2 regions of the Microbacterium sp. MYb64 genome follow, and region 1 is predicted to be linked to the other one. Evidence: predicted binding sites of a transcription regulator. Region 1 holds the regulator's gene; the other holds the start of a gene.
The links. Region 1 encodes HrcA, which represses chaperone genes, less so after heat shock. Its sites were predicted from a motif close to TTNGCACTCGNNNNNNNCGAGTGCNAA; they were not measured.
Positions count from the first base shown of each region.

Region 2: a site for HrcA is predicted at 3,097-3,123, ahead of groL (chaperonin GroEL). Genes of this name have one in related genera too.

Region 1 is NZ_PCOW01000025.1:36,462-41,372, forward strand. It holds gene hemW (radical SAM family heme chaperone HemW) at 1-1,080, shown strand, start outside; gene CQ044_RS17190 (carboxylesterase/lipase family protein) at 1,096-2,535, opposite strand; gene hrcA (heat-inducible transcriptional repressor HrcA) at 2,653-3,687, shown strand; gene dnaJ (molecular chaperone DnaJ) at 3,737-4,843, shown strand; gene CQ044_RS17205 (16S rRNA (uracil(1498)-N(3))-methyltransferase) at 4,850-4,911, shown strand, end outside.
Region 2 is NZ_PCOW01000001.1:292,915-297,825, forward strand. It holds gene CQ044_RS01420 (DMT family transporter) at 1-904, shown strand, start outside; gene CQ044_RS01425 (nitroreductase family protein) at 879-1,586, opposite strand; gene msrB (peptide-methionine (R)-S-oxide reductase MsrB) at 1,583-1,999, opposite strand; gene CQ044_RS01435 (DUF3263 domain-containing protein) at 2,105-2,362, shown strand; gene CQ044_RS01440 (LytR C-terminal domain-containing protein) at 2,436-3,041, shown strand; gene groL (chaperonin GroEL) at 3,160-4,779, shown strand.

The DNA of each region.
Region 1 (4,911 bases):
TCCGAACTGCGCGGGGCGCGTCAGGACACGTACGCCGACACGCTGATCCAGGAGATCGCCCTGGCGCGCGACGTGCTCGCCGAGCGCGGTCCGCTGCGCCCGCTGAGCACGGTGTTCTTCGGCGGCGGCACGCCGACGCTGCTGCCGGCGGGCGATCTCGGTCGCATGCTCGGCGCGGTGATCGGGGCGTTCGGCATCGCCGACGGCGCCGAGGTGACCGTCGAGGCCAATCCCGACACGGTGACGCCCGCGGTCGCCCAGGAGCTCGCAGCGGCCGGCGTGACCCGCATGTCGATCGGCATGCAGTCGGCCGTGCCGCACGTGCTGGCGGCACTCGACCGCACGCACCGGCCGGAGAACGTGCGCACCGCCGTCGAGGCGGCTCGTGCCGCCGGGCTGGCGGTCAGCGTGGATCTCATCTACGGCGTGCCGGGGGAGTCGCTGGAGGATTGGCGCTCCTCACTGACGACTGCGATCGGCCTGGAACCGGATCACATCTCGGCCTACGCGCTGATCATCGAGGACGGCACCAAGCTCGCCCGCCAGATCCGTCGCGGCGAGGTGCCCGCCCCCGATGACGATCTGCAGGCGGACATGTACGAGCTCGCCGACGGCCTGCTGGGCGAGGCCGGCTTCGACTGGTACGAGGTGAGCAACTGGGCCCGCCGCCCGGCGGATCACGGTGGCGGGGATCAGCGCTCCCGCCACAACATGGCGTACTGGCGCGGCACGGACTGGTGGGGCTTCGGCCCAGGAGCCCACAGTCACGTCGCCGGCCTGCGGTGGTGGAACGTGAAGCACCCGGCCGCCTACGCGCAGCGGCTCGCGGCGGGGGAGTCTCCGGCCGCGGCCACGGAGCGCCCCGATGCCGAGGCCACCCAGCTGGAGCGGATCCTGCTGCGCTCCCGGATGTCGGAGGGGATGCCGCTCGACGCGATCGCGTCCGACGCCCGCACCAGGGTCGCGGGCCTCATCGCGGACGGCCTGGTCGACGCCGGCGCCGCCCTGCGCGGCACCCTCGTCCTGACGCTCCGCGGACGGCTGCTCGCCGACGCCGTGGTGCGCGCTCTGACTGACTGAGCGCACCGTCCGCGATCAGCCCTTCTCCGCCCGGAGCAGGTCCACCACGGCCGTCCGCCTCTGCGGTCCTACCACGGGATCTGCACCCGCGCCGTCGAACAGCGCCGCCGTGCGCTGCGCGCCGAACGTCGGCCAACCGGGATCGCCGTCGCGGATGAAGCGCACCCAGGCGTCGTGCATCGCCGTGGCCAGGGCCTGCGGCGGCGCGGAGCCCGCGATCTTCGCGCTCTCCGGATCGTGGAGGCGGTCGAAGACGAACGGCAGCTCGAGGGCGTGCGCCGCGCGCAGATCGCGCACGGGGCTGGGCCAGCAGAACTCGTACAGGAACGTGGGGGCGGTGCGGGCGCGCGCGGCCCGGGTGGCGGGCGCGCGCAGCAGCAGGTCCGTGGCGAGCTGGCCGAACACCTCCCCGGTGCTCGCGCCGGGATGATCGGCGCGCACCGCCCTGGCCGCCGCGGCGGGGATGCGCAGGGCGAGGCGCGCGAGCAGCAGCTTCGACGGCCGGATCCCCCTCACGGCCTCCGGCGGGAACCAGAGCCGGTACTCGTCCGTGTTGGTGCCGATCAGCAGCGGCACATCGACGTCGACGAGCGCCTCGTGCGGCGACTGCGGCAGCGACTCGGGATCCCGCACGAGCTGGAAGCCCGGCGCACCGCCGAGCGGGGAGGATCCGGCGGCCTGGGCGCGTCGCGCCTCGAGCAGGGCGTCCGGGGCGAGCGCCGCGAACGCCTCGCGCGTCGCCGGGACGCCCAGCCGCTTCGCGAGCTGGCGGGTCACGCGCCCGCCGCGCTCTGGAGTCTGCGCCTCGAGCGGGCCGGACTGCACGATCCCGCCGCGCACCAGCGCCCTGGTGTCGGGTCGGGAGAGGAGCGCGGCGACGAGCGCTCCTCCTGCGGACTCGCCCATGAGCGTGATCCGGCCGGGGTCGCCGCCGAACGCCGCGATCTCGTCGCGCACCCAGCGCAGGGCCGCCGCGACATCCTGGAGTCCCAGATTGCGCGGCGCGTCCGCGAGCACGGAGAAGCCCTCGGACCCCAGCCGGTAGTTGACACTGACGAAGACGAGGCCGTCCCGCGCGAACTCCGTGCCCTCGTACATCGACAGCGCCGCCGTGCCACGCTCGAGGGCGCCGCCGTGGATCCACAGCACCACCGGAGCGGCGTCCGCGCCCGCCGGCGTCCACACGTTGGCCGTGAGGATGTCGTCTCCGTCGATACGGAGGCTGCCGAGGATCTCCGCGGTCGCCCCCGCGTAGGGCAGCTGCGGAGCCGTCGGCCCGAACGCGGCGGCGTCGCGCGGCGCGGACCACTGCTCGACGGGCCGCGGCGACCGGAGGCGGCCCTCGCCGAAGGGCGGGGCGGCATACGGCACGCCGAGATACCGGTCGATGCCGTCTCTGCGTCGGCCGATCAGCTCGCCGGAGGAGATCCTTGTGCGCACGAGGTCCTGGTCCATGGCCACATCCTAGGGAGTGCCGCATCCTCGACATCCCCGGTCCCTGAGCCTGTCGAAGGGCCCGGCAGGATAGGATTGGCACTCAGGATGCACGAGTGCCAACGGTGAGGAGGAGCGATGGTCTCAGAACGCGGACTCCAGGTGCTCCGCGCCATCGTCGAGGACTACGTCGAGACGAATGAGCCGGTCGGCAGCAAGTCGATCGTGGAGCGGCACGCGTTCGGCGTGTCCGCCGCGACGATCCGCAACGACATGGCCCAGCTCGAGGACGAGGACCTCATCGCGGCGCCGCACACCTCCTCGGGGCGGGTGCCGACCGACAAGGGCTATCGCGTGTTCGTCGATCATCTCGCGCAGGTGCGGCCGCTCACGGCGGCCCAGCGCAGCGCGATCACGGCTTTCCTCGCGGATCCCGCCGACCTCGATGACCTCATGGTGCGCACCGTGCGCGTGCTCACGCGGCTCACGGGGCAGGTCGCGCTCGCGCAGTACCCGTCGTTCGCCCGAGCCCACATCACGCACGTCGAGCTCGTGGCCCTCGCCCCGAACCGGCTGCTGATCGTGCTCGTCACCGATGCAGGCGGCGTCTCGCAGCGGATCGTGCCGCTGCCGGTCGAGCTGGACGACGCCGAGCTGGGGCTGCTCCGCGCGGTCATCACCGAGCTGCTGACCGGCCGCTCGGTGCGCCGCGGCGCGGAGCGCGTGGAGGCGGCGGCGGAGACCTCGTACGGCCCTCGGATCGACGCCGCTCGTGCCGCTGTGCTGCGTGCCGTCGCTGAGGAGCTCGCGGAGTTCCGCCAGGAGCGCCTGGTGATGGCGGGGGCGGCGACCCTCGCCCGGCGCGAGCACGACTTCCGCGGCAGCATCCACCCTCTCCTCGAGGCGATCGAGGAGCAGGTGACGCTGCTGCGGCTGATGAGCGAGATGCGCGTCGACGAGCACGGTCTCGCCGCGAGCATCGGCACGGAGAACGCCGCGTTCGGCCTCGGCGAGGCATCGATCGTGGCGAGCGACTACGTGACGCACGGCGGCACCGCACGCGTGGGCGTGATGGGGCCGACCCGGATGGACTACCCGAGCAACCTCGCGGCGGCGCGGGCCGTGGCCCGCTACCTGTCGAGGCTGCTCGAAGAGGACGAGTCCGGCCGCTGAGCGGCCGCAGAACACACGCGCCGCCGCCTGGCGGCCCGGAAAGGCGATGGTGACGGATCACTACGAGGTCCTCGGCGTCTCGCGCGATGCGAGCGAGGACGAGATCAAGAAGGCCTATCGGCGGCTCGCACGTCAGCTGCACCCCGATGTGAACCCCAGTGAGGATGCGGCGGAGCGGTTCAAGCTCGTCACGCACGCCTACGACGTGCTGAGCGACGCCGACTCGCGACGCCGCTACGACATGGGCGGCGACCAGAACGGCAACGGCGGCTTCGGAGGGTTCGGCGGCTTCGGCGACATCTTCGAGACCTTCTTCGGCGGCGGAGGGGCGCGCGCCGCGCGTCCTCGTTCGCGCCGGGAGCGCGGTCAGGACGCCCTCGTCCGCGTCACGCTCGAACTCGGCGACGTCGTCTTCGGCGTGCACCGGGACATCGAGGTGGACACGGCCGTGCTCTGCGAGACGTGCCAGGGATCCTGCTGCCAGGAGGGCACCTCACCCGTCACCTGCGACATCTGCGGAGGTTCGGGTCACGTCCAGCAGCAGGTGCGCAGTCTGCTCGGCAACGTCATCACGACCGCGCCGTGCGGCTCCTGCGAGGGCTTCGGCACGACGATCCCGTTCCCGTGCCAGACCTGCAACGGCCAGGGCAGAGTGCGCTCGCGTCGCACGGTGGGGCTCGACATCCCGGCCGGCGTCGAGACCGGCCTGCGCCTGCAGCTGCCCGGATCCGGTGAGGTCGGCCGCGCCGGCGGCCCGAACGGCGACCTGTACGTCGAGGTCACCGTCGCCCCGCACGCCCGGTTCAGCCGCGACGGCGACGACTTGCTCGCAACCCTCGAGGTCGCGATGAGCGATGCGATCCTCGGCGCCACGACCACGATCGAGTCCCTGGACGGATCCGTGGATCTCGAGATCCGCCAGGGCCTGCAGTCGGGCGACGTGCTGACGATCAAGGGCCGGGGCGTCACGCCGCTGCGCGGAAGCCAGCGCGGCGATCTGCGCGTGGGCGTGCAGGTGCTCACCCCGACGAAGCTCGACAACAAGGAGCGCCAGCTCATCGAGGACTTCGCCAAGCGCACCAAGGCGCCGGCGCCGAAGCTGGCCGAGTTCCACCAGGGGCTGTTCTCCAAGCTGCGCGACCGCTTCCGGGGCTGATCCGCGATGGCCCTGCACTTCGTGACGCCCGACGCGACCGCGGCGACGGCCGGATCCGTCGTGGCACT
Region 2 (4,911 bases), on a different contig from region 1:
GGCGCGCGTGAACGGGCAGCTCGGAGTGCACCTCGACAACGGGATCCTCGCCGGCTGGGTGTCCTTCGCCGTGGGCCTGGTGCTGCTGAGCTTCCCCGTGCTGCTCACGCGCTCCGGACGCCTGGCGCTCGGGCGCCTGTGGCGAGGGATCCGCACCGGAGACGTGCCATGGTGGATGCTGCTCGGCGGCGCCTGCGGCGCGCTGACCGTGTCGACGCAGGGACTCGTCGCGGGCGTGCTCGGGGTCGCCCTGTTCAGCGTCGGCGTGGTGGCTGGTCAGACGCTGCACGGCCTGCTGCTGGACCGGTTCGGCTTCGGACCCGCCGGCGTGGTGGCCATCACCCCCGGAAGGCTCATCGGCGGCGCGTGCGCCCTCATCGCGGTCGGCGTCTCCCTCGGCGGAGACGTGCTCGGCCGGGCGCCGTGGTGGATGCTGGTGCTGCCGTTCCTCACCGGTGCGGGCATCGCGTTCCAGTCCGCCGTGAACGGCAGACTCGGACAGCGCATCGCCTCGCCCCTCGGCGCGACGTACATGAGCTTCGTCGGGGGAGTGCTCGTGCTCTCCGTGTCGGCGGGCGCGAGCCTGCTCGTCACGGGAGCGCCAGAGCCGTTGCCGGCGGCCTTTCCCGGCGATCTGTGGCTCTACCTGGGCGGGCTGCTCGGCGCGTCCTACATCCTGCTGGGCGTGGTCATCGTGGCCCGCACGGGAGTGCTGCTGATGGGGCTCGGCGCCGTGCTCGGTCAGCTCGCGGTGTCGGTGCTGATCGATCTGATCTGGCCGCCTGCTGCGGGACCCGCCGCATGGCAGGTCGTCGTCATGGTGCTCGCCGCGGTGCTGTCGGTGCTGGCCGCGCTGCCGTGGCGGAGCCGCCGGCGGCTCAGCTCCGCTTCTCGGCCTTCCTGAGCTTTCGCTCCGCCTTCTCGGCCTTCTTCCGCTTCTCGGCCTTCTTGGCGGCCTTCTTCGCCCTCTTCTTCGCCTTCTTCTTCGCCTTCTTCCCGCAGGCGTCGGGCTTTCCGGGATCCTGCGCCGGCACGCCGTCGTGGTCCGCGCGCTCGGCCGGCATGCGGGAGAGCACGGCCTCGGCGTCGACGGGTGAGCGCCGGCCCGGTTCCTTCCCCGGCTTGCCGCCCACGTAGAGCCATCCGAGCAGCTCCTCGTCGGGTCCGAGCCCGTGCGTGCGCGCCACGGCCGCGGCGCGGGTGTAACCGCCTGTGCGCCAGATGACGCCCCAGCCGGCCTCGTCGAGCAGCAGGCTGAGCACGTGCGCGACGCCCGAGGCGACCGCCTCCTGCTCCCAGCGCGGCACCTTGTCGCTGCGCCGGTAGCTGGCGACGACGGCGATCAGGAGGGAGGCGCGCAACGGCTTGGACGACGGAGAGGAGTCGCCCGTCGCCTCCGCGATCGCGGATCCCAGCCGCTCCCGGTCCTCCCCGCGCAGCTCGATCAGGCGCCACGGCCGGAGCGAGGAGTGATCGGCGACCCGGCCGGCGGCGGCGATCAGCGGCAGCAATTGTTCGCGCGTCGGCGCCTCGGGCGTGACCTTGGACCAGGACTGCCGGCGTCGGACGGCCTCGAGCGCGCTCATGCCTCGGTGGCGGATTCGTCGGGCTGGAAGGACAGCGCGATCGAGTTCATGCAGTAGCGGTCGCCGGTCGGCGTGCCGAACCCGTCCGGGAAGACGTGGCCAAGGTGCGAACCGCAGTTCGCGCAGCGCACCTCGGTGCGGGTCATCCCGAGGCTGGTGTCCTCGATGAGCTGCACGGCCTCGGGGCGGACGGATTCGTAGAAGCTCGGCCAGCCGCAGCCGGAGTCGAACTTCGTGCCGCTGCGGAACAGCTCGGAACCGCACGCGCCGCAGGTGTAGAGGCCTGCGCGGTGCTCGTCGAGCAGCTCGCCGGTCCACGCCCGTTCGGTCGCGGCCTCGCGCAGCACGGCGTACTGCTGCGGGTCGAGCTCGGCCCGCCATTCGGCGTCGGTCTTGGTCACGCGATGCGACATGGATCCTCCCAGGGTCGGATCCATTCTCCCGCGTTCCGCGCGCCGAGGGGCCACGGGCAGGCGCGCCGTCCTCGAACGGCACCCCTCGGGACGTAGCCTGGAACGGTGACCGACCTCCTGAGCGACCGCGAGCGCGTCATCCTCGCGTTCGAGGCGCGGCGCCCCGGGCACTCCAGTGCCAAAGAAGAGGCGATCCGGGCCGAGCTGGAGCTCACTCCGGCGCGGTACTACCAGCTTCTGGACCGGGTCATCGATTCCGAGCAGGCGCTGGTCGAGGATCCGATGCTGGTGCGTCGTCTTCGCCGGATCCGCGAGGATGCGGCCGCGCGTCGGGCCGGTCGCACCGCGCTCTCCGCCCGCTGAGCCGAGGACTCGCCTCGTACTCCCGGCCTGTCGTTCACGGAAACCGCAGGAGCACCCCGGATAACATCATGGAATGCCTGAATCCGCCCGCGACCGATTCGACGTGATCCCGCACGCCCAGGGCCGGGTCGGCGCCCACCGCGCCGAGAACCCCGGGATGCGCGGCTGGTTCGTGCTGCTCTGGGCCGCCGTGGCGACCGCGGTGCTCATCGCCATCGGCATCTTCGCCGCGATGCTCGCGATGGGCAGGATCAGCTTCGACACCAGCACGCCGATGCCCAGCGTGTCACGGACGGCGACCGCCTCCGCTCCGGCGCTGGACACGTCGTACGCCGTGCTGGTGCTGAATGCGACCACGGCGAACGGCCTCGCCGCGAGCACACGCGACACGATCGTCGCCGCCGGGTTCGCCGGGAACGCGGTGGCCGCGAGCGACGCCAGCACGCAGGACTTCCCGGCGACGACGGTCTACTACAAGACCGAGGCGGACAAGTCCGCGGCGCAGGCGCTCGCGAACCTCATCGGGGCGACGAAGATCGCCCTGAGCGATCAGTACGGCGACGACGTCGTGGCCGGTCAGAAGCAGCTGACGGTGGTGCTCGGGCAGGATCTCGCGAAGAACGCTCCGACGACCGAGCCGACCCCCGCCGACACCTCGGGCGACGGTTCGACGGGCTGAGTTCGGACGCTCCCTCCGCGGCTTGCACTCACAGGGGTCGAGTGCCAGACTGGGTTTAGCACTCGACTGATCTGAGTGCTAAACCCAATGTCTACGTCCAGGAGGGACGACAGAACTCATGGCAAAGATCATCGCTTTCGATGAGGAGGCCCGTCGCGGTCTCGAGCGCGGCCTGAACATCCTGGCCGACGCGGTCAAGGTGACCCTCGGCCCGCGTGGCCGCAACGTCGTGCTCGAGAAGAAGTGGGGCGCCCCCACGATCACGAACGACGGCGTCTCCATCGCCAAGGAGATCGAGCTCGACGACCCGTACGAGAAGATCGGCGCGGAGCTCGTCAAGGAGGTCGCGAAGAAGACCGACGACGTCGCCGGAGACGGCACCACGACCGCCACCGTGCTCGCACAGGCGCTCGTCCGCGAGGGCCTGCGCAACGTGGCCGCCGGTGCCGACCCGATCAGCCTGAAGAAGGGCATCGAGAAGGCCGTCGCCGCCATCACCGCCGAGCTGCTCGCCTCCGCCAAGGAGATCGAGTCGAAGGAGCAGATCGCCGCCACCGCGTCGATCTCGGCCGCCGACCCGGAGATCGGCGAGCTCATCGCCGAGGCCATCGACAAGGTCGGCAAGGAGGGCGTGGTCACGGTCGAGGAGTCCCAGACCTTCGGCACCGAGCTCGAGCTCACCGAGGGCATGCGCTTCGACAAGGGCTACCTGAACCCGTACTTCGTCACGGACCCGGACCGCCAGGAGGCCGTCTTCGAGGACGCGTACATCCTCATCGCGAACCAGAAGATCTCGAACATCAAGGACCTTCTGCCCGTCGTCGACAAGGTGATCCAGGACGGCAAGGAGCTCGTCATCATCGCCGAGGACGTCGAGGGCGAAGCCCTCGCGACCCTGGTGCTGAACAAGATCCGCGGCATCTTCAAGTCCGTCGCCGTCAAGGCTCCGGGCTTCGGCGACCGTCGCAAGGCGCAGCTGCAGGACATCGCCATCCTCACCGGTGGCACCGTGATCACCGAGGAGGTCGGTCTCAAGCTCGAGAACGCGACCCTCGACCTGCTGGGCCGTGCGCGCAAGGTCATCGTCACCAAGGACGAGACCACGATCGTCGAGGGTGCCGGCGACGCCGAGCAGATCGCCGGTCGCGTGACCCAGATCCGTCGCGAGATCGAGAACACCGACAGCGACTACGACCGCGAGAAGCTGCAGGAGCGCCTCGCCAAGCTCGCCGGCGGCGTGGCCGTCATCAAGGCGGGCGCGGCCACCGAGGTCGAGCTCAAGGAGCGCAAGCACCGCATCGAGGACGCCGTCCGCAACGCGAAGGCCGCCGTCGAGGAGGGCATCGTCGCCGGTGGTGGCGTCGCGCTGATCCAGTCCGGCACGAAGGCCCTCAACGGCCTCGAGCTCGCGGGCGACGAGGCGACCGGCGCGAACATCGTTCGCGTCGCGATCGAGGCGCCGCTCAAGCAGATCGCCCTCAACGCCGGTCTCGAGCCGGGTGTCGTCGCGCACAAGGTCTCCGAGCTCTCCACGGGTCACGGCCTCAACGCCGCGACCGGCGAGTACGGCGACATGTTCGCACAGGGCATCATCGACCCGGCCAAGGTCACCCGCTCGGCGCTGCAGAACGCCGCGTCGATCGCCGGCCTGTTCCTCACCACCGAGGCCGTCGTCGCCGACAAGCCGGAGAAGGCGCCGGCCATGCCGGCCGACCCGTCCGGCGGCATGGACTTCTGAGTCCATCCCCCTTTCGAGAAGGCCCCCGGGATCCGTCCCGGGGGCCTTCTCCGTGTTCGGAGCGAGCGCGCGCGGCGGCGCGGCGGCGCGGGCCCGTGGTGCCCCGTGGCCGGTCGGCGCGCCCGGCGCCTG